One region of the Bacteroides sp. AM16-24 genome, then DNA from elsewhere that is predicted to be linked to it. Evidence: riboswitches for the same ligand, from Rfam matches in the RefSeq annotation. Region 1 holds a riboswitch; each other region holds the start of a gene.
The links. Region 1 has a riboswitch for cobalamin ahead of DW182_RS12610 (cysteine-rich CWC family protein). Riboswitches for the same ligand answer to the same signal wherever they lie in the genome.

Region 1 (7,984 bases):
AGTACCTGCACCCGAATAGTTCACTGCTTTGGCGGCAGCCACAGCCTTCTCTCCCATCTCTCTGCGTAATTCCGGAGTGAGGAAGGGAGATGGACTTTCCTCCACAATTTTTTGATTTCTACGCTGAACAGAACATTCGCGATCGAATAAATGAATCACATTGCCATGATTATCACCCAATACCTGAAATTCAATATGATGGGGTTCCTCCACAAATTTCTCCAGATATACCGTATCGTCACCAAAAGCAGACATAGACTCCGAGCGGGCGGTATTGTAAGCCTCAACCACTTCATCCTCACTATGTATCAGTCGCATACCTTTTCCACCACCACCCATAGAGGCTTTCAGCATCACGGGATAGCCGATCTTATTACATATCATCACAGCCTCCCCGGCACTCTGCAAGGGTTGTTCCGTACCGGGAACTACCGGTACTCCGGCTGCAATCATGTGTTTACGGGCTGAGATTTTATCACCCATCGCTTCCATTGTTTCGGCAGAAGGCCCGATAAAAATAATGCCTTCTTCTTTGCAACGACGGGCAAAGTCGGCATTTTCAGATAAGAAACCATATCCGGGATGGATGGCATCCGCTTCATGCTGCCGGGCAGCACGAATTATATTCTCTATATTCAAATAACTGTCTCTGGAAGCTGCCGGACCTATCAAACAGGCTTCATCGGCATACATGACGTGTTTTGCTGCACGATCCGCTTCCGAATAGACAGCTACTGTACGTATTCCCATCTCTTTGCAGGAACGCATTACACGTACAGCAATCTCGCCTCTATTGGCAATCAATACTTTTTTAATCATTGTTCTTCTTGTTTATCGCAAAGGGGTGCATCACATACATCCATAACAATACCCTCTTTGACTGCCGTCAGACAGTCATGACATAAACAGCCCGGATAATTCTTTTGCAAATAAGCACGTTGCTGCTCATTCAGTCGTACCGTAGCGCAATGGCATGACAAAATCCGATCGTGCATACACTCAAAGGTTGCACCACAACGCGGACATACCTTTTTCATAGGCATCCCTTTCGCATTAATTAAATTAAAACAATTATACGTTCGTACTGTTCCCCTAATCCCACGAGTAGCAACAGACTTTAACGAATGGCAGGTCTTCTGACTGACTCCCTCTCTGATTCCTTCCCGGCCTCCAATTCACAGCCAGTGGCTAAAGTATTTATCAAGAAAGTTATGGAGCTTCACAGCAGCGGGACTGTCCGGGATTTACACCCGATTCCCTTTTAATCCAAATGAAAGAAATGTTCATCCGAAACCAATTCGGGGCAAAGATAGTGGAAATTATCATTGGAGATGCTTTTTAAAACAAAAAATATAAGCAGGGAATATTTTTTTCTATCATCCGTTGGATTATAGATTTTATTTCTAACTTTGTCAGCGATAACGGTTTCCAAATCACCGCAAGCGTGAAACGGAATTAAAAGGGAATCCTGTGAAAATCAGGGACTATCCCCGTAGCTGTAAGTTTCATCTCCCTACCATGTGGAGAAAAGATTGTGGCATTCTTTAGCCACTGGTCCTGCAAAGACCGGGAAGGCGCCACAACGGAAACAAGTCAGAAGACCTGCCGATATCTGTAATCATTCAGGCTTTCGGGTGAAAAGCAATAGAGTGTATCCTCCAAGATTCATTTTATTACTTACTCTCCTTATTTTGCCGTTTGATTTAGTATAGCTAACTAAACAAGGAATATTTATTTGTTAAATCTTAAATTACAGGTATGATCAATTCGGAGACTTTCATCGTCAAAAGAGATGGGAAAAAAGAAGCGTTTTCACTTGATAAGATCAAGAACGCAATTAGTAAAGCATTTTTATCTGTCGGCAGTTTTGCCACACAAGATGTGATCACCAACATACTCAGCCGCGTGAACATCAGTGATGGAACCAGTGTAGAAGATATACAGAACCAAGTAGAAGTGGCACTGATGGCTGAACACTATTACAGTGTAGCAAAAGCGTTCATGCTATACAGACAGAAACATCTGGAAGACCGGGAAGTACGTGACAAGCTCCGTTTTCTAATGGATTACTGCGATGCCTCCAACCCTGCCACCGGTAGCAAGTATGACGCTAACGCCAATGTGGAAAATAAAAATATAGCCACACTGATAGGCGAACTCCCCAAATCGAACTTCATCCGTCTGAACCGCCGTTTGCTGACTGACCGCCTGAAGGACATGTACGGCAAGGAACTTTCAGACCGCTACATCGAATTGCTGAACCAACACTTCATATACAAGAATGATGAAACCAATCTTGCCAATTATTGCGCAAGCATCACCATGTATCCGTGGCTGATCAGCGGAACCGCATCCGTAGGCGGTAACTCCACGGCACCCACCAATCTGAAGTCTTTCTGCGGAGGATTCATCAATATGGTATTTATCGTATCGAGTATGCTCAGCGGCGCCTGCGCCACACCGGAATTTCTGATGTATATGAATTATTTCATAGAAAAAGAATACGGAGAAGATTACTATAAACATCCGGAACAACTTGCCGACCTTTCCTCCAAACAAAGAACCATAGATAAAATAATCACCGATTGTTTTGAACAGATCGTATATTCCATCAATCAACCTACGGGGGCACGGAATTTTCAGGCAGTATTCTGGAATGTGGCTTACTATGATCAATATTATTTCAACAGCCTTTTCGAGCATTTTGTCTTCCCGGACGGAAACGCTCCCCATTGGGAATCATTGAGCTGGTTGCAAAAGCGCTTCATGAAGTGGTTCAATAAGGAACGTACCAAAGCCATTCTTACCTTCCCCGTAGAAACAATGGCTTTGCTGACCAAAGACGGAGATGTATTGGATAAGGAATACGGTGACTTCACGGCCGAAATGTATGCGGAAGGGCACTCTTTCTTTACATATATGAGTGATAATGCCGACTCGTTAAGTAGCTGTTGCCGCTTGCGTAATGAAATACAGGATAACGGATTTAGTTACACCCTGGGAGCAGGCGGCGTATCTACCGGATCAAAAAGCGTGTTGACTATCAACCTGAACCGTTGCATCCAGCATGCAGTGAAATCCGGATTGCTTTATCATTTCTTCCTTGAAGAGGTAGTAGATCTGGTACACAAAGTACAACTGGCCTATAACGAAAACCTAAAGCATCTGCAAAGCAAAGGAATGTTGCCTTTATTCGATGCCGGATACATCAATATGGGACGCCAATATCTGACAATCGGTGTAAACGGGCTGGTGGAAGCCGCTCAATTCATGGGAATTGAAATCAACGATAATCCTAAATATGAAGCTTTTGTGCAGGAGATTCTGGGAATAGTTGAAAAATACAATAAGAAATATCGAACGAAAGATATACTCTTTAACTGCGAAATGATACCGGCTGAAAATGTAGGTGTGAAACATGCCAAATGGGACAAAGAAGCCGGTTTCCAGACATTCCGCGAGTGCTATAACAGCTATTTCTACATTGTAGAGGATGAGTCGCTGAACGTCATTGATAAGTTCCGTATGCATGGACACAGGTATATAGAGCATCTGACGGGTGGTTCGGCACTCCATATGAATTTGGAAGAACATCTAAGCAAAGAGCAATACAGACAATTACTTCGGGTAGCCGCCACTGAGGGCTGCAATTACTTTACTTTCAATATACCTAACACGGTTTGCAACGAATGCAACCACATTGACAAAAGATACTTGAAAGAGTGTCCGGAATGTCATAGCCAAAACGTGGACTATCTGACCCGCGTCATCGGCTATATGAAGCGAATCAGCAATTTCTCTCAAGCTCGGCAAAAGGAGGCTGCCCGAAGGTATTATGCTGAAGTACACTGATTACGACATTGTTTTCCAAGAGATACCGGATGAGGTGACATTGGCAATCAACCTGTCCAATTGCCCGAACAGGTGCAAAGGTTGCCACAGTCCTTATCTCCAACAAAATGTCGGAGAGCTATTGACAGAAGAAAACCTTTCCATACTTTTACAAAAGTATGGAAAGGCTGTTACGTGTGTTTGCTTTATGGGCGGAGATGCGGATCCTTATGATGTAGCATATTTCGCAGATTTCCTGCAAAGGCAACAGATCGCTCCGGTGAAAGTAGGCTGGTATTCCGGAAAACCGAAATTACCTGCAGAATTCCCCATACAGAATTTTCAATATATCAAACTCGGGCCCTATCTGGAAAATCGCGGCAACCTGAAGTCCGAACATACCAACCAGCGGCTTTATAAGATTACACAGGAAAAAATGGATGATATTACCTACCGATTCCGACAGTGAAAAACATTCTTTTGACAACAAATTCCTCAAAATATAAAAGTTATCTCTATATTTGCCCACTGAGATCTTAATGAGGAATAGAAAACAGGAGCAAAAAGATATATGAAAGAGAAGCCAAATATTGACTGTGAGAAATATCGCCAGATTGCGCAAATGGCTAAAATGGGTTGGTGGGAATCGGACCTGAAAAATCGCCAATATATTTGTTCAGACTTTATCATTGACTTACTCGGACTTGAAAGCAACCGGATCAGTTTCGAAGATTTCCACGGAAGAATACGGGAAGACCATCGGGAACGGCTCAGAAATGAATACTTTTCGCTCACAAACATAGAAACCTATGAGCAAATGTTCCCCATCCAGGCAAAAGATGGAGATATATGGGTATATTCTAAAATAAGTTTCAAACAACCGGATGAAGAAGGTTATAGAAATATGATAGGATATCTGCAATGCATAGATAACCGTACTGGAGAGATGAATGAGAACATTGATTTCCTTCAGGTAAATAGTTTACTTTATCAACAAAACAGTATTTCCTATTCATTGCTCGCTTTTCTACAATCGGATGATATTACACAGATTATCAATAAAATATTGGCAGATCTCCTCAAACAGACCAAAGGAGACCGCACCTATATATTTGAGATAAACAGAGAACATAAAGTGCAAAGTTGCCTTTATGAAGCAACAGCCGAAGGAATATCCCAGGAACTGGATTTCTTACAGAATGTACCTTGGGATGATTCTCTCTGGTGGGATCGCCAAATCTCAGAAAAGAAATCAATCATTCTGAATACATTGGACGATATGCCACCTGAGGCAAAAGTTTACCGTGATACCTTGGAGGTGCAAGATATTAAATCAGTAATGGTGGTTCCTCTCCTATCGAAAGATAAGGTATGGGGGTATATGGGCATCGATATGGTCAGAACGCACCGCAGCTGGAGTAACATCGACCATCAATGGTTTTCGTCTTTAGGAAACATCATCAGCATTTGCCTCCAATTACGTAAAGCGGAACTTCAGGCTAAAGAGGATCGCCTCGCATTGGATCACAGTGAAAAAATTCTTCGCAATATTTATAAGAATCTGCCAGTAGGTATCGAGCTTTACGACAAAGACGGGTATCTGGTAGATATGAATGATAAAGAACTTGAAATATTCGGCTTGGCGGATATGAAGGAAGCACTGGGGGTATCACTGTTTGAGAATCCCAATATCCCCGAAGACGTGAAAGAAAAATTGCGTGCCAGAGAAAATGTGGACTTCTCGATCAATTATGATTTCTCAAAGATCGACCGATACGTCACAAGTCGAAGAAAAGATATTATCAATCTTCAAACCAAGGTGGCTCTGCTTTACGATTCACAAAATCAATTCAGCAATTACCTGTTTATCAATATAGATACAACAGAAACCACCAGTGCATACACCAAAATACAAGAGTTTGAACATCTGTTCCTCTTAATAGGTGACTATGCCAAAGTAGGTTTTGCCCATTTTAATGTAATGACGAGAGACGGGTATGCCCAGGATACATGGTATCGGAATTTAGGTGAAAAAGAAAACACTCCCATGCCCCAGGTTATCGGAGTATATTCACATGTGCACCCGGAAGATTGCGCTGTCCTGAAACAATTTGTAGATCAGGTTAAAGAAGGGAAAGCCACAAGTTTAAGTAAAGAAGTACGCGTTAACAGAGGTAACGGAAAATATTCGTGGACCAGTATAAACGTAATGGTTAGGGATTATCGTCCTCAGGATGGAGTTATTGAAATGCTGTGTATCAACTATGATATCACTCCCTTGAAAGAGACAGAACAGAAGCTGATCATTGCCCGTGACAAAGCCGAAGAACTGGATCGTTTGAAATCTGCTTTCCTTGCTAATATGAGTCATGAAATACGTACTCCGCTCAACTCTATCGTTGGTTTTTCCAGTCTGCTGGCAGAAACAGACGACAGGGAAGAACGCCAGGAATATATCAAAATAGTAGAAACAAACAATGAATTGCTTCTGCAACTGGTTTCTGATATTCTCGATCTTTCGAAGATAGAGTCCGGAACATTCGATTTCGTACGCTCCGATCTGGATGTAAACGAAAGCTGCATGAAAATCATCAAGTCGCTGGAGATGAAAGTACCGGAAACTGTAGACCTGGTCTTTGAGAAGTATATGCCCGATTGTCATATTTATACAGACAAAAACCGATTCATGCAAGTCATAACCAATTTCATAAACAATGCATTGAAGTTTACGAAGCAAGGCACTATAGCTTTGGGATATGAACAGACGGCACCCCACGAAATAAAATTCTATGTACGTGATACAGGTGTCGGGATTCCCAAAGAGAAAATTGATAGCATATTCGAACGGTTTGTGAAACTTAATACTTTTGTACAGGGCACCGGTCTTGGACTTTCCATCTGCAAAAGTTTAGTATCTCAGATGGGAGGAAAAATCGGAGTGGAATCAACTGAAGGAGAAGGTTCATGCTTTTGGTTTACTCATCCGTATTAATCATTTTATTTTGTACCTTTGCGCCCGATTTATATTAGAGACGCAACCATCATGCAACAGAATACACAACGACCGGTAAGTTCGATAGCTTATCCGATATTGACCGCATTAAGTATTTCTCATTGTCTGAACGACTTATTGCAATCCGTCATAACCGCCACATATCCGCTTTTCAAAGAGGACTTAACGTTGAGTTTTGCACAAATCGGATTGATTACGCTGGTTTATCAGATGTCCGCATCGGTGTTCCAACCCGTATTCGGATTATTTTTTGATAAGCGCCCGTTTGCCTGGACACTACCGATGGGGATGTTGTTCACTATGACCGGATTGTTGAATCTGGCCTTTTCCACAAATCTTTATTGGGTATTGTTCTCAGTGTTCATCATAGGTATAGGTTCTTCCGTACTTCACCCGGAAGCATCGCGCATCACTTCGCTCGCCTCCGGAGGCAGAAGAGGCCTGGCACAATCCCTGTTTCAGGTGGGTGGCAACCTGGGAGGATCATTGGGTCCGTTACTGGTAGCTTTAATTGTAGCGCCTTATGGCAGACACAACATCGCATTATTCGCAATTTTATCAGTGATAGCAATCATGGTAATGATACCTGTCGGCAAATGGTACAAAAGATACATTACCCGGATGAAACGTGACCATATTGCCCTACAACCTCATATGCAGATGCCTTTGCCTATGGAAAAAACGGTTCTTTCCATTTCTATCCTGCTGATACTTATCTTCTCCAAATATATTTATATGGCAAGCTTAAGCAGCTATTACACTTTCTATCTGATTGATAAATTCGGAGTAAGTGTACAGGACTCCCAACTTTACCTCTTTGTGTTTCTTGTGGCTACAGCCATCGGTACACTAATGGGTGGTCCTATCGGAGATCGTATCGGAAGAAAGTATGTCATCTGGGGTTCCATCCTCGGTGCCGCACCTTTCAGTATGCTGATGCCTCATGTTGGCTTGCTTGCCACAATTATTATGAGTTTCTGTGTCGGCCTGGTTCTTTCATCTGCTTTCCCCGCCATCCTGTTATATGCGCAGGAGCTATTACCCAGTAAACTGGGACTGATTTCCGGATTATTTTTCGGATTTGCTTTCGGAGTGGCAGGTATTGCTTCGGCTGTATTGGGAAATATGGCGGATAAGTTC
Region 2 (7,984 bases), on a different contig from region 1:
TCGGACAAACTCTCATCCAAAGTCTTATCCACGGCAGGCAATAAGAGCACCATACTGAAAGCTTCGTTGCCATACGGCAATTCTGCGATAGAGAATGCTGAGTTCTGGACATAATTAAACGTTTCTGTCTGATTCATCATATTCACTTTCTGCTCAGCACCATCAGAATTAGTAAAATTTTCCTGGCGAGTATCCGATTTTTGGAATTGACTCTTCCAAATGCCTTTGAAGTAGAGTGCGTTAATCAAATACATACGCGCATCTTCCGGTATTCTCTGTATAACCTCTTTTATACAATTATTCGTCTGCTCAGCGCACCACCGGTTAATCACATCCTTCGCTGTGGGAGATGTGAAATCAAGTTCCTGTACCTGGGCATCATACATCTTCTTATTCACATCCACAAAAGAATCGTAAACTTTAAAACCTTGTTTTACCCAAATAGAATTGGCGATTCCTAATTGAGTGGTATTATCTAAATCCAATAAAGCTGAAGTTAATTTTTGATTATAATTATTCAGATCATCAAGAGAGAAAGAATCGGCAGGAAATCCCAATACGTCCTGCATTTCAGTAAGCGTATTGCCCGAAGCTCCGTTAGTAATCATTGATAAGCAAAATGATGCACTCAATGGAGACACAAAGACATTCGGCTTTTCCTTTTCGGTACTGCACACCTGATCGAAGAAACGGAAAGCAAAGTCTGTACCTTTGTCCATTAAAGCTTGTTCCGCACGGGTGAGATTGATGTCTTGACGTGGTTTAGGTTCCGGTTGAGGAGGAGTCTCATCATTTTGACAAGCTGCAAGGATACTGAGTAGGCTTAGCGCAGCAATAGTTTTCTTTAGCATAAGCATTATAGTATTAGTTTTCTATTAAGTTACTCTGTTAGAATAAATGCATAAATTTATAAAATACTGCACCACATTACAAATTAAACATAAATCTTTCTTATCTTTGCTCCCGGTTTTGTTGGAGTATGCCTTTCGGTATACTCCATGAAAAGGGAATTGGGTGTGACTCCCAAACAGTCCCGCTGCTGTGATCTCCTATTGCAGGATTTGCCAATCACCTGTGCCACTGCCAATATTCGTATGGTGGGAAGGCGGTAAATCCGGAGTAAGTCAGAAGACCTGCAAAACCGATCATTTCTTATGCCTTCGAGGAAAGGGCATGAGGTGTATCTATTTTTATAGCTTTCTATATATGATAAAAGATAATCTATGTCGGTACATCTGGCTACGGTTTTATTTGTTTTGCTTTGTATGTTGGCTTTGCGCCAGCCTGCAAGCACAACAGGTGGGAGACTCCATTACAGGAAAAGTACATGCAATTCCGGAAGTGGGGATAAAAGGTCGGCGTGTACCACCGGCTCTCTCAGCAACCGCCCCGCTCCAACAGATGAAGAAAACTGATATGGAACGTTTGGGAGTATCGGATGTGGCCGATGCAGTTCGCCATTTCTCGGGAGTCAGCGTTAAGGATTATGGTGGAGTTGGTGGATTAAAGACTGTTTCTGTACGCAGTTTGGGAGCGCAACATACAGCAGTCAGCTATGACGGAGTGACTGTCAGTGATTGTCAGTCAGGGCAGGTAGATATCTCCCGTTTTTCGTTAGACAATGTTTCTGAACTGGCACTCAGCATTGGGCAGAGTGATAATATTTACCAGACAGCAAAGATGTTTGCCTCTGCCGGTGCTTTAAGTATCGAAACCGCACGTCCGGACTTTAGTGACAGACCTTTCCGGTTGCTTGCAAATATGAAAACCGGTTCTTACGGGCTTGCTAATCCTTCTTTATTTTATGCTCAAAAATTAAGTAACCGTTTCAGTCTTTCTGCCCATGCTGATTATTTACGAGCAGACGGCAATTATCCTTTCAAAATGTGGAATGGGAATAAACTGATTGACTCCAAACGAAACAATAGTGATATAGAGACTTATCGGGCAGAATTAAATTTGTTTGTAACTCTGAATGAGAAACAGGATTTGAAAGCCAAAGTTTATCTCTTTGATTCGGAAAGAGGGTTACCCGGCGGAGTAATTTATGACAATCCGTATGCTGCCGAAAGACTATATGACCGTAATTACTTCGGCCAATTGAAGTATGAGAATCGGTTCTCTGAGAAATGGAAACTACAAGCAAGTGGAAAATTTAACTTCAGCTGGAACCGGGACTATAATAATGAATCTTCCGGTATTACAGACAATCGTTTCCGCCAGACTGAGACTTACTTATCCGCTACCCTATGGAACGAACCGGTGAAAGGGTTATCTTTCTCATTAGCACAGGATTTCGCCTATAACTATTTGTCAACGACTTTACAGAACAATCAATATCCGGAACGTTTCACCTATTTAACAGCAATAGCCACACACTATAAAAGCAACCGATTTTCTGCTACCGCTTCCCTGCTGAATACTTATATTACAGAGAATGTACGGACAGGAAAAGCTGCTGCAGACCGTAAACGCCTTTCCCCCGCTGTCAGTCTGTCGTGGAAACCATTTGATTTTGGTCTACGTTTCAGAGCTTCATACAAAGATATCTTCCGTACACCGACATTCAATGATTTGTATTATCTGGTAATTGGCAACCATAATTTAAAGCCTGAAGTTACCCGGCAATTCAATGTAGGTACAACGTGGAGTTCTACTTCATTGGAATTTATCGACTATCTAAGCCTTTCAGTAGATGCTTATTATAATCGGGTGAAAGATAAAATTGTGGCAGTACCCACTATGTTTATCTGGAAGATGATGAATTTAGGTAAAGTCGAAACCATTGGTACGGATATTAACCTGGCAATTGAAAAAGAATTAGCAGAACATTATAAGTTATATCTCACAGGAACTTACAACTTCATGCAAGCGGAAGATATTACTGACCGTAATTCTAAAATATGGCGGAATCAGATTATATATACTCCGAAGCATTCAGGTTCAGGAAGTCTGACTTTTGAGAATCCGTATGTCAACCTGACTTATAACATATTGTACGCTTCGGAACGCTATTCAATTGCCCAGAACATTCCGGAAAATCGTATTAAATCTTACACTGACCACAGTATATCACTCTCGCATACCTTTAAATGGAAGAAGCAGTCACTACGCATACAGCTGGATGCCTTGAACCTAAGTGATAAGAACTACGAAATAGTCCGCTTCTACCCGATGCCCGGACGCAATTACAAAGTAACAATCAACTATAAATTATAAACTAAAAACAAAAACTATGAAGAAGTATTGGTATAAAACCGCCATGCTGGTTATAGCATTAGGAGCATTTACCGCATGTAGTGATGATGACGAACCGACAATTCCGAAAGGACCGATAGCACCTGTTAATGGAGCATATGTTATTAATACAGGAAACTGGGGAAAGAATAATGGTACTATACAATGGTATGACAGAGATCTGAAGACAATTAGTGCAGATTTGTTTGCAGCTGCCAACGGAGCAGGTATCGGTGATGCACAGGACTTGTGTATATATGGTACAAAAATATATATCACTTGTTCCAGTTCAGCCAAGATTGAAGTGGTGGACAGAAAAGATTTCGCTCGTATAAAAACGTTGAACTTAAAAGACGAAAGTGAGAAGTCTATCCAACCACGATATATGACAGCTACCGGAGGAAATGTTTATTTCACCTCATACGATGGCACGGTATCACGCTTGGACACCACGAACCTCTCCATCACCGGAAAGATAGAAATAGGAGATCATCCGGAAGCATTGACTTCTGCAAATGGAAAACTCTATGTAAATCTGTCAAATTATAACAATGATGGTACCGGCAAATACGTGGCAGTTGTCGATATTGCTACTTTCAAGAAAACGAAAAACATAGAAGTACTTCTCAATCCTTATGATGTTTGTACAACCGGAGAAGACGGAAAAGTATATTTCATTTCATGTGGAGATTTCAGAGGAAATCCAGTTCAGACATTACAATGCATCGACCCGCAAACAGATCAGGTTACGGAAATATGCCCAGCCAGCAAAATAGCAATAAAAAACAACAAGATCTATCTCATTTATGCAGAATATTACGAAGATGCCGCTCCTAAAAGCATTTCTGTATATGACATGAATACCAAGCAAACTACGCGGTTTGCCAACTACAGCGATTTCTCCAATCCTGGTAATATTGTAGTCGACCCGGCTACAGGAGATGTAATTATCATCGATCAACCCTTCTCTGCTCTCAACGACATATATGTTTATGGTAGTGACGGCGTACTTAAAAAGAAGTTGGAAACCGGATACTATACCACTAATATGCGTTTTGTAACTGAATAACAGCATGAAACAAATTTCTTTCTTTCTAACCTTTTGGGTGACAGTGTTACTTCTTTCCGCCTGTAGCGGAAAGAACAGCACTGCTTCCGGCTCTGCACAAGGAGACACCATCCCGCTGCACTACTCCGCTAATCTCTCTCTGATAGATTACGAAGATTACATCGTTGCACAGCTACGCAATCCCTGGGATACAGCAAAGATACTACACACCTATGTATTAGTAGACAAAAAACAGCCGTTGCCCCATGAACTGCCTCAAGGCACCCTTGTTCGCACTCCACTTAGTAAAGCCGTCATTTACTCATCCGTTCATTGCAGCTTACTGAAAGACTTTGGTGATTTGAATAGCATTGGTGGCGTATGCGACTTGAAGTATATCAAACTACCGGAAATAGAGGAAGGATGTCGAAACGGAACCATCGCCGATGTAGGTGATGGAATGAATCCCAATATTGAGAAAATCATAGACCTGCATCCCGATGCCATCCTCCTTTCTCCTTTCGAAAACAGTGGTGGATACGGACGTGTAGAGAAACTGAATGTACCCATCATTGAATGTGCCGACTATATGGAAACCTCTTCATTGGGACGTGCCGAATGGATGCGTTTCTACGGTTTATTATTTGGCAAGAAAACAGAAGCAGATGCTATGTTTGCTTCGATAGAAAGAAATTATAAGGATTTGCAAGAATTAGTAAAGCCTATCTCTTTTGCTCCCTCCGTGATGTGTGATTTGAAAACAAGCTCTACCTGGTACACTCCGGGTGGTAACAGTACCATCGCCAAACTATACTCTGATGCAGGTGCCAACTATATTTTCAGAGAAGATACACATAGCGGCTCACTCCCCTATCCTTTCGAAGTTATCTTTGAGAAAGGTCAACAAACGGATTTCTGGCTGATACGCTACAATCAACCCGTAGATAAAACATACGGGGAACTTGAAAAAGAGTTTGCCCCTTATGCAGGTTTCCGTGCCTTCAAAGAACGGAACATCTACGGATGCAATACCAACCGGGTTCCTTTTTATGAAGAAACACCTTTCCATCCAGACTGGTTATTGAAAGATTTAATTAAGATATTTCATCCTTCACTGTTGGAAGGGTATGAACTGAGATATTACAATAAATTAGCAGAGTAAAATCTGCGGTCTATTTCAGAATGAAAGCAAAAGGATATATATATGGTATAGCACTGTCAGTCCTCATTCTCGTATTGATGGCTGCCAATCTCTGGTTCGGTTCAATCAATATCCCCGCCGGAGCAGTGTGGAATACCCTCACAGGAAATGAAGTAGAAAAAGCCAGCTGGACTTTTATTATCTGGGAGTCCCGTCTGCCACAAGCCGTCACGGCATTACTATGTGGTGCCGCACTCGCAGCTTCGGGACTGATGCTGCAAACGGCATTCAACAACCCACTGGCAGGTCCATCCATCCTGGGCATTAACTCAGGAGCAAGTCTTGGTGTCGCATTGGTGATGTTAGCCGGTGGAGGAAGCATTGCTACAGGGGTATTCACCTTATCCGGTTTCTTCTCCGTGATACTTGGTGCCTTCATCGGGTCGATGGTGGTAATGGGACTTATCCTTTTCTTTTCTACACTGATTAAAAGCAATATCATGCTGCTGATTACAGGTATCATGATCGGTTATATCACTTCGTCCGCTATTTCATTGCTCAATTTCTTTGCAACAGCCGAAGGGGTACATTCTTATATGATATGGGGTATGGGAAACTTTGGAGGGGTCTCGTTGCAACAACTCCCCTATTTCTCTATTTTCTGTCTGGCAGGTTTGTTACTTTCCATCTTGCTTATCAAACCTCTGAATGCCCTGCTACTGGGTACACGCTATGCTGAAAACTTAGGAGTAAACATCCGTCGCACAAGAAATCTGCTACTGATTGCTACCGGACTACTGACAGCTGTCACCACTGCTTTCTGCGGACCTGTGGCTTTCATCGGTCTGGCCGTTCCTCATATCTCCCGCCTGATGCTGGGCACATCCAATCATAATTCACTGCTTCCCGTCACTTTGCTGACGGGTGGTGTGATTGCTTTGCTCTGCAATCTGATCTGCATTCTTCCGGGCGAAGCAGGTATTATTCCTCTCAATGCGGTGACTCCAGTACTGGGTGCGCCTGTTATCATTTATGTCATTGTCAACCAACGTAAAATACAATACTTCAACTGATGGAAAGAGCTGTTATCACCGCAAGCGATTTATGCATCGGCTACCGCCAGGGAAAGCAAGAAAAACGGATACATGAGCATCTCTTCTTCCGGCTCTACCCCGGAGAACTGACTTGTCTGCTGGGAGCTAACGGAACCGGCAAATCGACTCTGCTCCGCACTTTGGCTGCTTCACAACCAGCGTTGTCGGGTGAATTACTTGTACAGGAAAAGCCGTTGTCCGCCTATTCAGAGAAAGAACGTTCACGTACCATCGGCGTAGTACTAACAGACAAGACACAGGCAGGCGGACTGACTGTATATGAGTTGGTAGCCTTGGGACGGCAACCTCATACGGGGTTCTTCGGCAGATTGAACAAAACGGATCATTCTATCATTGAAGAAGCTCTGGAAGCTGTAAGCATCAGCCATAAAGCCCACAGTTATACCGCAGAGCTATCGGATGGAGAACGGCAGAAGGTTATGATTGCCAAGGCATTGGTACAAGAGTGTCCGCTCATTCTGCTGGATGAGCCGACAGCTTTCCTGGATGTAGTGAGTCGTATTGAAATTATGACGTTGCTTCATCGCCTGGCAGTAGAACAAAAGAAAGCAATTCTGCTTTCCACTCATGACATAGAACAGGCATTGGTACTGGCAGATAAACTTTGGTTACTTTCCAAAGAAAACGGACTGCAATGCGGAGTAACAGAAGATATGATTCTGAGTCACCGGATGGACGGCTTGTTCTCCCGTAACGATATCCGGTTTGATTATGCGCACGGGGTATATTATCCCAAAGTAGACAGCCACCGCCGTATCAGTGTAGAAGCCAATGATGAAGTATTACTGCATTGGACAACAAACGCACTCAATCGTCATGGATACGCTTGTCACCCTGTCTCTTCACCGGAAACCAACGAATCGCCGCGTTTGCAGGTTTTAGCTGCCGACCACTTCATATTACACACAGAGGGACAACACGAATATCATTCTTTTGAACAGTTGCTTGCAAACATCTGATTAAGATTTCAGTAGCATCAGTATCTCATCCGGCAAGTATCCGCTCCGGATGCGCCACTCCTGCGGGTAAAGGTTATTAGCCCGGTTACCGATATTCTTCACAAAGCCCAGAGGAATATTCTTATACGTCAACAGCACATAACCGCGTGGAGCAGAACCGGAAAGTACAATGGCTTCCTTACGCAAATAAGCAATAGCCTGTTCATAAGAGATCTCTTCACGAGGAAAAGCATCGGAAACCGGTACAGTGCTCATAGCAAGAGCATGATTGGGAATCAAGTCTTTTCCTTTCACTTCGGCAAGAGTAACACCTGCCTGAACAACGCGAAGGGATTGTTGGAAAATGGATAATTCGGATATATATTCTTTAGGGAAAGCTGTAATATTCATTCCATTTGCAGAAACTTCATAGTCCTCTGCCGAAAGAAGCCAGGCACGTGCAGCCAATAATTGTTCCTTAGATGCTCCGGCGTTAACTTTAGAG
Region 3 (7,984 bases), on a different contig from region 1:
TATTACTATAGTTTCCTAATTTTTTGGACTGCAAATATATAGCTTTTTACGCTCTCTAAAAAATATATTCTGGACAATTTTCTAAAAAAGTCTTTTGATTAAGGTTTGTTAGGGGGAAAAAGAGCTAATTTTGTGTCGTTGAAAGGGCTACACCCTTTTGTACAAAGGGTGTAGCCCTGAATAGCAAGGGGTGTAGCCATCCGGGGCGAAAGGTGTAGCCCTTTTTGTGTTTTTATAACTATCTGTAATAGAGATGAATATATTCAGTGAGAAATTGATAGTCTGGTATGCCGAAAACAAGCGCGAATTGCCTTGGCGGGATACCACCGACCCTTATATTATATGGATTTCGGAGATTATCCTGCAACAGACCCGGGTCGTGCAAGGTTATGATTATTTTTTGCGTTTTATCCATCGTTTTCCTAATGTGACAGCCTTGGCCAAAGCACCGGAAGATGAGGTGATGAAATGCTGGCAAGGACTGGGGTATTACTCCCGTGCGCGCAATCTGCATGCGGCGGCAAAAAGCATGAATGGTGTTTTTCCGACTACTTATGAAGGGGTGCGTGCGCTGAAGGGGGTAGGGGACTATACTGCTGCGGCTATCTGTTCATTTGCCTACGGTATGCCTTATGCTGTGGTGGATGGGAATGTCTATCGTGTGCTTTCGCGCTATTTCGGCATCGATACGCCGGTGGACAGTACGGAAGGTAAGAAGCTGTTTGCTGCTTTGGCAGACGAGATGATGGATAAATCGCAGCCTGCCGTTTACAATCAGGCGATAATGGATTTCGGTGCCATACAGTGTACACCGCAATCGCCGAATTGCCTGTTTTGCCCTTTGGCGGATAGTTGTTCCGCCCTGAAGGAGGATACGATAACGAAGTTGCCCGTAAAACAGCATAAGACGAAAACCACCAATCGTTATTTTAACTATATATATGTACGTGTGGGCGCGTGTACCTATTTACATAAGCGGACAGGGGATGATATCTGGAAAAATCTTTTCGAATTTCCGCTGGTAGAAACAGAAGCGCCTGTGACGGAAGAAGAGTTTCGTGAATTGCCGCAGGTACGTGCACTTTTTGCAGACGGGGAAGCTTCGGGACTGCGCTTAATCAGTGGAAATGTGAAGCATGTGCTCTCCCACAGGGTGATTTATGCCAATTTCTATGAAGTTATCTTACCGGAAAATTCCACTTCTTTTTCTGCCTTCCAGCGGGTGAAAACAGAGGATTTGGAGCAATATGCAGTCTCTCGCCTGGTGCATGCCTTTCTGGAGAAATATCTATAAAAGTTGCGCTAACTCTTGCATTGTGTGATTATTCTGTTTAATTTTGGCAGCAAATTCAAATAAAAAGAAAAAAGGCTTATGTCAGTAAATAAAGTAATATTGATTGGAAATGTAGGTAGAGACCCTGAAGTAAGATACCTTGATTCCGGTATCGCTGTGGCTTCTTTGCCTTTGGCTACTACAGACCGTGCATACACATTGGCTAACGGTACGCAGGTACCCGAACGGACGGAATGGCACAATCTGGTACTTTGGCGCGGACTGGCAGAAACAGCCGAAAAATATGTGCATAAAGGGGATAAACTTTATGTGGAAGGCAAAATCCGTACCCGTTCATACGATGATCAGACTGGTGCAAAGCGCTATGTTACGGAAATCTTTGTGGACTCTATGGAGATGCTGAGCCCCAGAGGAACTGTTGCACCGGGTGCTGCCGCTCCGCAACCGGGGATGTCACAAGGTGCTCCCGCACAACCCATGGCACAATCGCAGGCAACCCCTGCACAAGATAATACAACGGACGATTTACCGTTCTAATTGTTTAACTAAAACCAAGATCTTTGGACCCAGACGCTTATTTATGCCAATTGGCAGATGTTTTTAATGGTATATCCGTACATAGCCCTACTATTTCGGCAATTATCGCCATTGTGTTGGCAGGTTTGCTGTTGCTCGTATCAGGCTTTGCCTCAGCTTCAGAAATAGCCTTTTTCTCTCTTTCTCCATCCGACCTGAGTGCCATTGATGAGAAGAAACACCCATCGGATGAGAAAATTAGTAAACTTTTGGAGGATACGGAAAGGTTGCTGGCAACCATTCTGATAACAAATAATTTTGTGAATGTGACTATCATCATGCTCTGCAACTTCTTCTTCATGAGTGTGTTTGAGTTTCATTCTCCTATTGCGGAATTTCTGATACTGACCGTCATCCTGACTTTCCTTCTGCTTCTTTTCGGCGAAATCATGCCGAAGATTTATTCAGCACAGAAGACGTTGGCTTTCTGTCGTTTTTCCGCTCCGGGTATATGGATGTTTCGTTCCCTCTTTTATCCGGTAGCTTCTATGCTGGTACGTTCCACTTCGTTCCTGAATAAGCATTTTGCCCGTAAAAACCATAATATTTCGGTAGACGAACTTTCCCATGCCCTTGAATTGACGGATAAGGAGGAACTGAAAGAAGAGAATAATATTCTGGAAGGTATCATTCGTTTTGGCGGTGAAACGGCGAAGGAGGTGATGACTTCCCGTCTGGACGTAGTCGATCTGGATATTCGTACGCCTTTCAAGGATGTATTGCAATGTATTATAGAAAATGCTTATTCCCGCATCCCTATTTATTCCGAGAACCGGGATAATATCAAAGGTATCTTATATATCAAGGACTTGTTGCCCCATTTGAATAAGGTAGACTTCCGTTGGCAATCGCTGATACGTCCGGCCTATTTTGTTCCGGAAACTAAGATGATTGACGATTTGTTGCGTGATTTTCAGGCCAATAAGATTCATATAGCTATTGTGGTTGATGAATTTGGCGGTACGTCGGGAATTGTGACGATGGAGGATATCATCGAGGAGATAGTCGGGGAGATTCACGACGAATATGATGACGAAGAACGTACGTATGCAGTGTTGAACGATCATACGTGGGTGTTTGAAGCCAAAACGCAGTTGACGGACTTTTATAAGATTACGAAGGTGGATGAGGAAGTCTTTGATGAGGTGGCGGGTGATTCCGATACGCTTGCAGGATTATTGCTGGAGCTGAAAGGCGAGTTTCCGGCCCTGCATGAAAAGGTTACTTACGACCACTATGAGTTTGAAGTCTTGGAGATGGATAACCGCCGTATTCTTAAAGTGAAGTTCACCATCAATACTCCTCCGTCGGATTCCGATAAGAAAGATTGATTTATAAAATAATATGCCTCTTTTCATACAACATACGTATCCTTCCTATAAGTGGGGAGTCTGGAAGATGGACGAAACGCTGGATGAACTGTTGAATATGCTTCCGCAACAGGAAACATACCTGGAAGGGTTGCAGCGTTTCTCTGCTGAACATCGCCGTTTGGAGTGGCTGTCGGTTCGTGTGTTGCTGTTCACTCTATTGGGAGAGGAAAAGGAAATTGCTTACTATCCCAGCGGGAAGCCGTATCTGGCAGATAAATCTGCATCTATCAGTATTTCTCATACGCGTGGATATGTATCGGTGATTATCGGTGAAGCTGGTAAGGAAGTGGGCATTGATATAGAGCAATACGGTGAACGGGTGCATAAGGTGGCGCATAAATATATGCGTGCTGATGAATCCCTTTCTTCGTATCAGGGAACGGATACCTGGGCGTTGTTGCTCCATTGGTCGGCCAAAGAAGTGATGTTCAAGTGCATGAATACGGCGGAGGTTGATTTCCATGAACATCTCCGTATTTTCCCTTTTACGGTTGCTGAAAAAGGAGCTTTCTCAGCTGAAGAGTACAGAACGCCGGAGCAGCGTAAATTTGAGATCCGATATCTCCTGCATCCGGACTTTGTGCTGACCTGGCAAGTCGATTAATTTTAAAAACATGATACTATGAAACTACAACGCTATTTCTGTCTTCTTCTTTTTGGCTTGCCTCTGTTGGTTTATGCACAGTCGAATAAGACTGTTACGGTAAGTTATGAACGGTCTGCCAAGGGGGAAGTGACTTTCTATTCCGAAACTCAGTCGCATACGCCTTATACGGTATCTATGACTTTTTCCCGGTTGAGTAATACGACTTCCACCGAGGGGGAGATTTATGATGCCGTCATTCATTATGGCAAAACACGGCTGTTGACTTTGCGTCCGTCTACGGAAAATGTTCCGATTGGATTCTCCTATCGCTATACCTATAGAAAAGGAAATAACCGTTTGAAGGCAGATACTAATTTTGTATACCTTTTCCCTTTAGCGCCTGGTAAGGTGGTTCGGGTTAACCGGATGGTGTCTTTAGAGAAATTCTTTGGGAAGGAAGGAGAGAAACGAATTACGGGACTTGGTTTTTCTACTACTGCCGGTGATACCATTTTTGCTTCCCGTGGCGGACTTGTGACCGAGGTTGTTGATAATGCCGCTTCCACTTCTGAAAATACATCGTTTCATGCAACGGAAAATTATCTGGAAGTTTTCCATAAGGACGGAACTTTTGCCCGTTATAAATTATTCCAGAATGGAGGGATCTTTGTTTCTCCGGGTGAAGAGGTGATTCCGGGACAGCCGCTTGGCATCATTGGCGGAGAGAACTACAAGCAGGGTTCCCATTTGCGTTTCAGTATTTATTGTCCCGATCAGCCGGATTACTCGTATGTACCTGATTTTTGTCTTTCTCAGGAGGAAGTAGGCAAGCCTGAACCTCGTGTGATGTATAAGTCCTGGCACCCTGTCGCGATTGTTGTGCGGGAGATGAGTAAGAAGGAGAAGAAGAAATTTCTGTCAAAGGAATGAACTGTTGACAAAAAGATAGTAAAACTTTTGTTTAATCCTGTATAAATGCTTATATTCGACCCGTGGAAGATTTTCTACGGGTCTTTTTGTTAACTAAATGTCAAAATAATAAGCAAGCACTATGGAATTACCTTTTGCAGAGTCTTGGAAAATTAAAATGGTGGAACCCATTCGGAAGAGTACCCGCCAGGAACGTGAGCAGTGGCTGAAAGAAGCCCATTACAATGTGTTCCAGCTGAAATCCGAGCAAGTATATATCGATTTGATAACCGACTCCGGTACGGGAGCAATGAGCGATCGCCAATGGGCAGCGATGATGTTGGGCGACGAAAGTTATGCAGGTGCTTCCTCCTTCTTCAACCTGAAAGAAGTGATCACCCGTCTGACTGGTTTTGAATATGTCATTCCCACTCATCAGGGACGTGCAGCCGAGAATGTGCTTTTCTCTTACCTGGTACATGAGGGAGATATTGTTCCGGGTAACTCTCACTTTGATACCACCAAGGGGCATATCGAGGGCCGGAAGGCCATTGCTTTGGATTGCACCATCGATGAAGCGAAAAATACTCAGTTGGAAATACCTTTTAAAGGCAATGTCGATCCTGTGAAATTGGAAAAAGCATTGCAGGAGCATGCTGACCGTATACCGTTTATCATCGTTACCATTACGAACAACACGGCCGGCGGACAGCCCGTATCCATGCAGAACCTTCGTGAAGTCCGTGCTCTTGCGGATAAGTATCATAAACCTGTATTATTTGACTCCGCACGTTTTGCGGAAAATGCTTACTTCATCAAAATGCGTGAAGATGGCTATAGCGGTAAAACAATCAAGGAAATTACGAAAGAGATGTTCGAACTGGCAGATGGTATGACTATGAGTGCCAAGAAGGATGGTATCGTCAATATGGGAGGCTTCATTGCTACACGAAAAAAAGATTGGTACGAAGGTGCCAAAGGCTTTTGCGTGCAATATGAAGGGTATCTTACTTACGGTGGTATGAATGGTCGTGACATGAATGCACTTGCCACAGGACTGGATGAGAATACGGAATTTGATAATCTGGAAACCCGCATCCGTCAGGTAGAATATCTGGCAAAGAAGTTGGATGAATACGGTATTCCTTATCAGCGTCCAGCAGGTGGACATGCCATTTTTGTGGATGCAACGAAGGTACTGACGCATGTGCCGAAGAATGAATTCCCGGCACAGACTCTAACGGTTGAATTGTATCTTGAAGCCGGTATCAGAGGATGTGAAATCGGTTATATCCTGGCAGACCGTGATCCGGTTACTCGTGAGAACCGTTTTACCGGGCTGGATTTATTGCGTCTTGCTATTCCCCGTCGCGTATATACGGATAATCACATGAATGTGATAGCAGTAGCGTTGAAGAATGTTTTCGACCGTCGTGAAAGTATTACTAATGGAGTCCGTATTACTTGGGAGGCTCCCCTGATGCGTCATTTCACTGTTCAATTGGAACGTACATAACTACTTTCTTTTTCATAATACAAATGAGGTTACCCGGATTCATATATTGAAGGGGTAACCTCATTTCTTTTATTTATCTTCTTTCTCGTTATTCATTCTGTAACTTAATGCTCCTGACGGGCATTTCTTGATTTGAGCGATCAATTCTTCCGTCGTTGCATTTTCAGCCGTTATCCACGGTTTTTCTTTCGGATGATATACATTCGGAAGGGTCTTGGTACAAATGCCTGCATGTTGGCACAGGCCGGGTTGCCAGATGATGGTCACTTCCCCGTTCGTATATTCTTTCTTTATATTCATAACTATTTATTATTGAATGTGAATACCTTTCATTACAAATCTTTTCCATTCGGGATGTTTGTGAATGTATCCCGCTACAAACGGGCAGAGAGGTACTAATCTAAGTCCTTGTTTTTCTATATCTTTTAATGCTTTTTCTACTAACTGGCTGCCGATGCCTTTACCACCCAGTTGAGTGGGTACTTCGGTGTGTGTCAGGTAAATCTCCCCATTCGTTGATTTTATATACTCAATCTTTGGAGTATATTGATCGACATGGAACTCATATTGGTGACGTTCTTCATTGTCGATCAGTTTATAATCTGCTTCCATAACTCTTCGTATTGATTGTTTACTGTATGTATAACACGCGGATGATGAAATTTGTTTTGGGAAAGTTACAGAATAAAATGTCCGGGCGAAATCCCTTCGACCGGACACCATTCAAATAAACTTGGCAGAGTTTATTGTTCCTTACTTTCTTTGAAGCCGAGTGGATGAATGAAATGAGGGGACGATTTGCCCGTTTCATTTAGACTCAACGCTTTTTCCTCGAAAGCAGTGATAAAAACAGTGCATGGCAGGTCTTCTGACTTGTTTCTGTTGCCAGGCGCCTTCCCGGAAGCGGACTTCCAGTGGCTATTGGTAGTTTGCCTGCAACCTATCATGAAACTTACAGCAGCGGGACTGTTCAGGACTTGCACCTGATTCCCTTTTAATTACCGTCTCTGAACAAAGACAGTAAACCAATGCATCGCAAAGATAAGGAAAAAAGTGATTAGTGCAAACCGTTTCTTACTTTTCCTTTGCCAGGGTGAATACGAATTCTAATCCGCCCCCCTGGTTGTTCTTGGCCGAAATGGTACCTCCATGGATGATTACCGAGTTCTTTACGATAGCCAATCCCAATCCTGTACCGCCCAGTTTGCGTGAGCGTCCTTTATCTACCCGGTAGAAGCGTTCGAATAAGCGGTTCAGATGTTCGGGAGAGACGCCCACGCCGGTATCGGCAAAACTAAAGTAGTAGAAGTTCTCGTCCTCGCGGAAACAGCTGATGTTGATGCGTATATCCGTGCCTGCATAAGCAATGGCATTGTCCATCAGGTTGCGGAAAATGGAGTATAGCAGGGAGTAATTTCCCCGTAGTTGTATCTTCGGTTTTAGGGAGTTGACTACGGTGATATGCTTTTCTTCCAGTTCCAGGGATACCTCGTTTACGATATTGCCTACCAACAGGCTGATGTCTACTTTCTCCATGTCGATCATGTTGGCGGCTTCGTCCATACGCGTTAATACGGAGATGTCGCGTAGCAGTCGGCTTAACCGGTTGCTTTGGGCATAACATCGCTCTATGAATGTCTGCATCTTCTCCCGGGAGATGTTTTCATTGTTGACGATGGTTTCCAAATAGCCCTGTATACTGCTGACCGGGGTTTTCAGTTCATGTGCGA

Region 2: linked by a shared signal. The riboswitch ahead of DW182_RS16660 (TonB-dependent siderophore receptor) and the one ahead of DW182_RS12610 (cysteine-rich CWC family protein) in region 1 are both predicted to bind cobalamin.
Region 3: linked by a shared signal. The riboswitch ahead of DW182_RS01210 (GNAT family N-acetyltransferase) and the one ahead of DW182_RS12610 (cysteine-rich CWC family protein) in region 1 are both predicted to bind cobalamin.

The regions. Positions count from the first base shown of each region.
Region 1 is NZ_QRKI01000010.1:13,051-21,034, reverse strand. Features, by position in the region: gene accC (acetyl-CoA carboxylase biotin carboxylase subunit) at 1-819, opposite strand, end outside; gene DW182_RS12610 (cysteine-rich CWC family protein) at 816-1,043, opposite strand; cobalamin riboswitch at 1,109-1,313, opposite strand; cobalamin riboswitch at 1,406-1,625, shown strand; gene nrdD (anaerobic ribonucleoside-triphosphate reductase) at 1,759-3,852, shown strand; gene nrdG (anaerobic ribonucleoside-triphosphate reductase activating protein) at 3,836-4,300, shown strand; gene DW182_RS12595 (ATP-binding protein) at 4,403-6,823, shown strand; gene DW182_RS12590 (MFS transporter) at 6,875-7,984, shown strand, end outside.
Region 2 is NZ_QRKI01000015.1:104,992-112,975, reverse strand. Features, by position in the region: gene DW182_RS16665 (serpin family protein) at 1-851, opposite strand, end outside; cobalamin riboswitch at 953-1,156, shown strand; gene DW182_RS16660 (TonB-dependent siderophore receptor) at 1,207-3,219, shown strand; gene DW182_RS16655 (DUF5074 domain-containing protein) at 3,236-4,306, shown strand; gene DW182_RS16650 (ABC transporter substrate-binding protein) at 4,311-5,447, shown strand; gene DW182_RS16645 (iron ABC transporter permease) at 5,468-6,499, shown strand; gene DW182_RS16640 (ABC transporter ATP-binding protein) at 6,496-7,500, shown strand; gene DW182_RS16635 (rRNA cytosine-C5-methyltransferase) at 7,501-7,984, opposite strand, start outside.
Region 3 is NZ_QRKI01000001.1:304,766-312,749, forward strand. Features, by position in the region: gene mutY (A/G-specific adenine glycosylase) at 254-1,294, shown strand; gene DW182_RS01180 (single-stranded DNA-binding protein) at 1,373-1,831, shown strand; gene DW182_RS01185 (gliding motility-associated protein GldE) at 1,855-3,201, shown strand; gene DW182_RS01190 (4'-phosphopantetheinyl transferase superfamily protein) at 3,215-3,847, shown strand; gene DW182_RS01195 (M23 family metallopeptidase) at 3,866-4,759, shown strand; gene DW182_RS01200 (tryptophanase) at 4,881-6,254, shown strand; gene DW182_RS01205 ((4Fe-4S)-binding protein) at 6,324-6,554, opposite strand; gene DW182_RS01210 (GNAT family N-acetyltransferase) at 6,564-6,866, opposite strand; cobalamin riboswitch at 7,095-7,299, opposite strand; gene DW182_RS01220 (cell wall metabolism sensor histidine kinase WalK) at 7,329-7,984, opposite strand, start outside.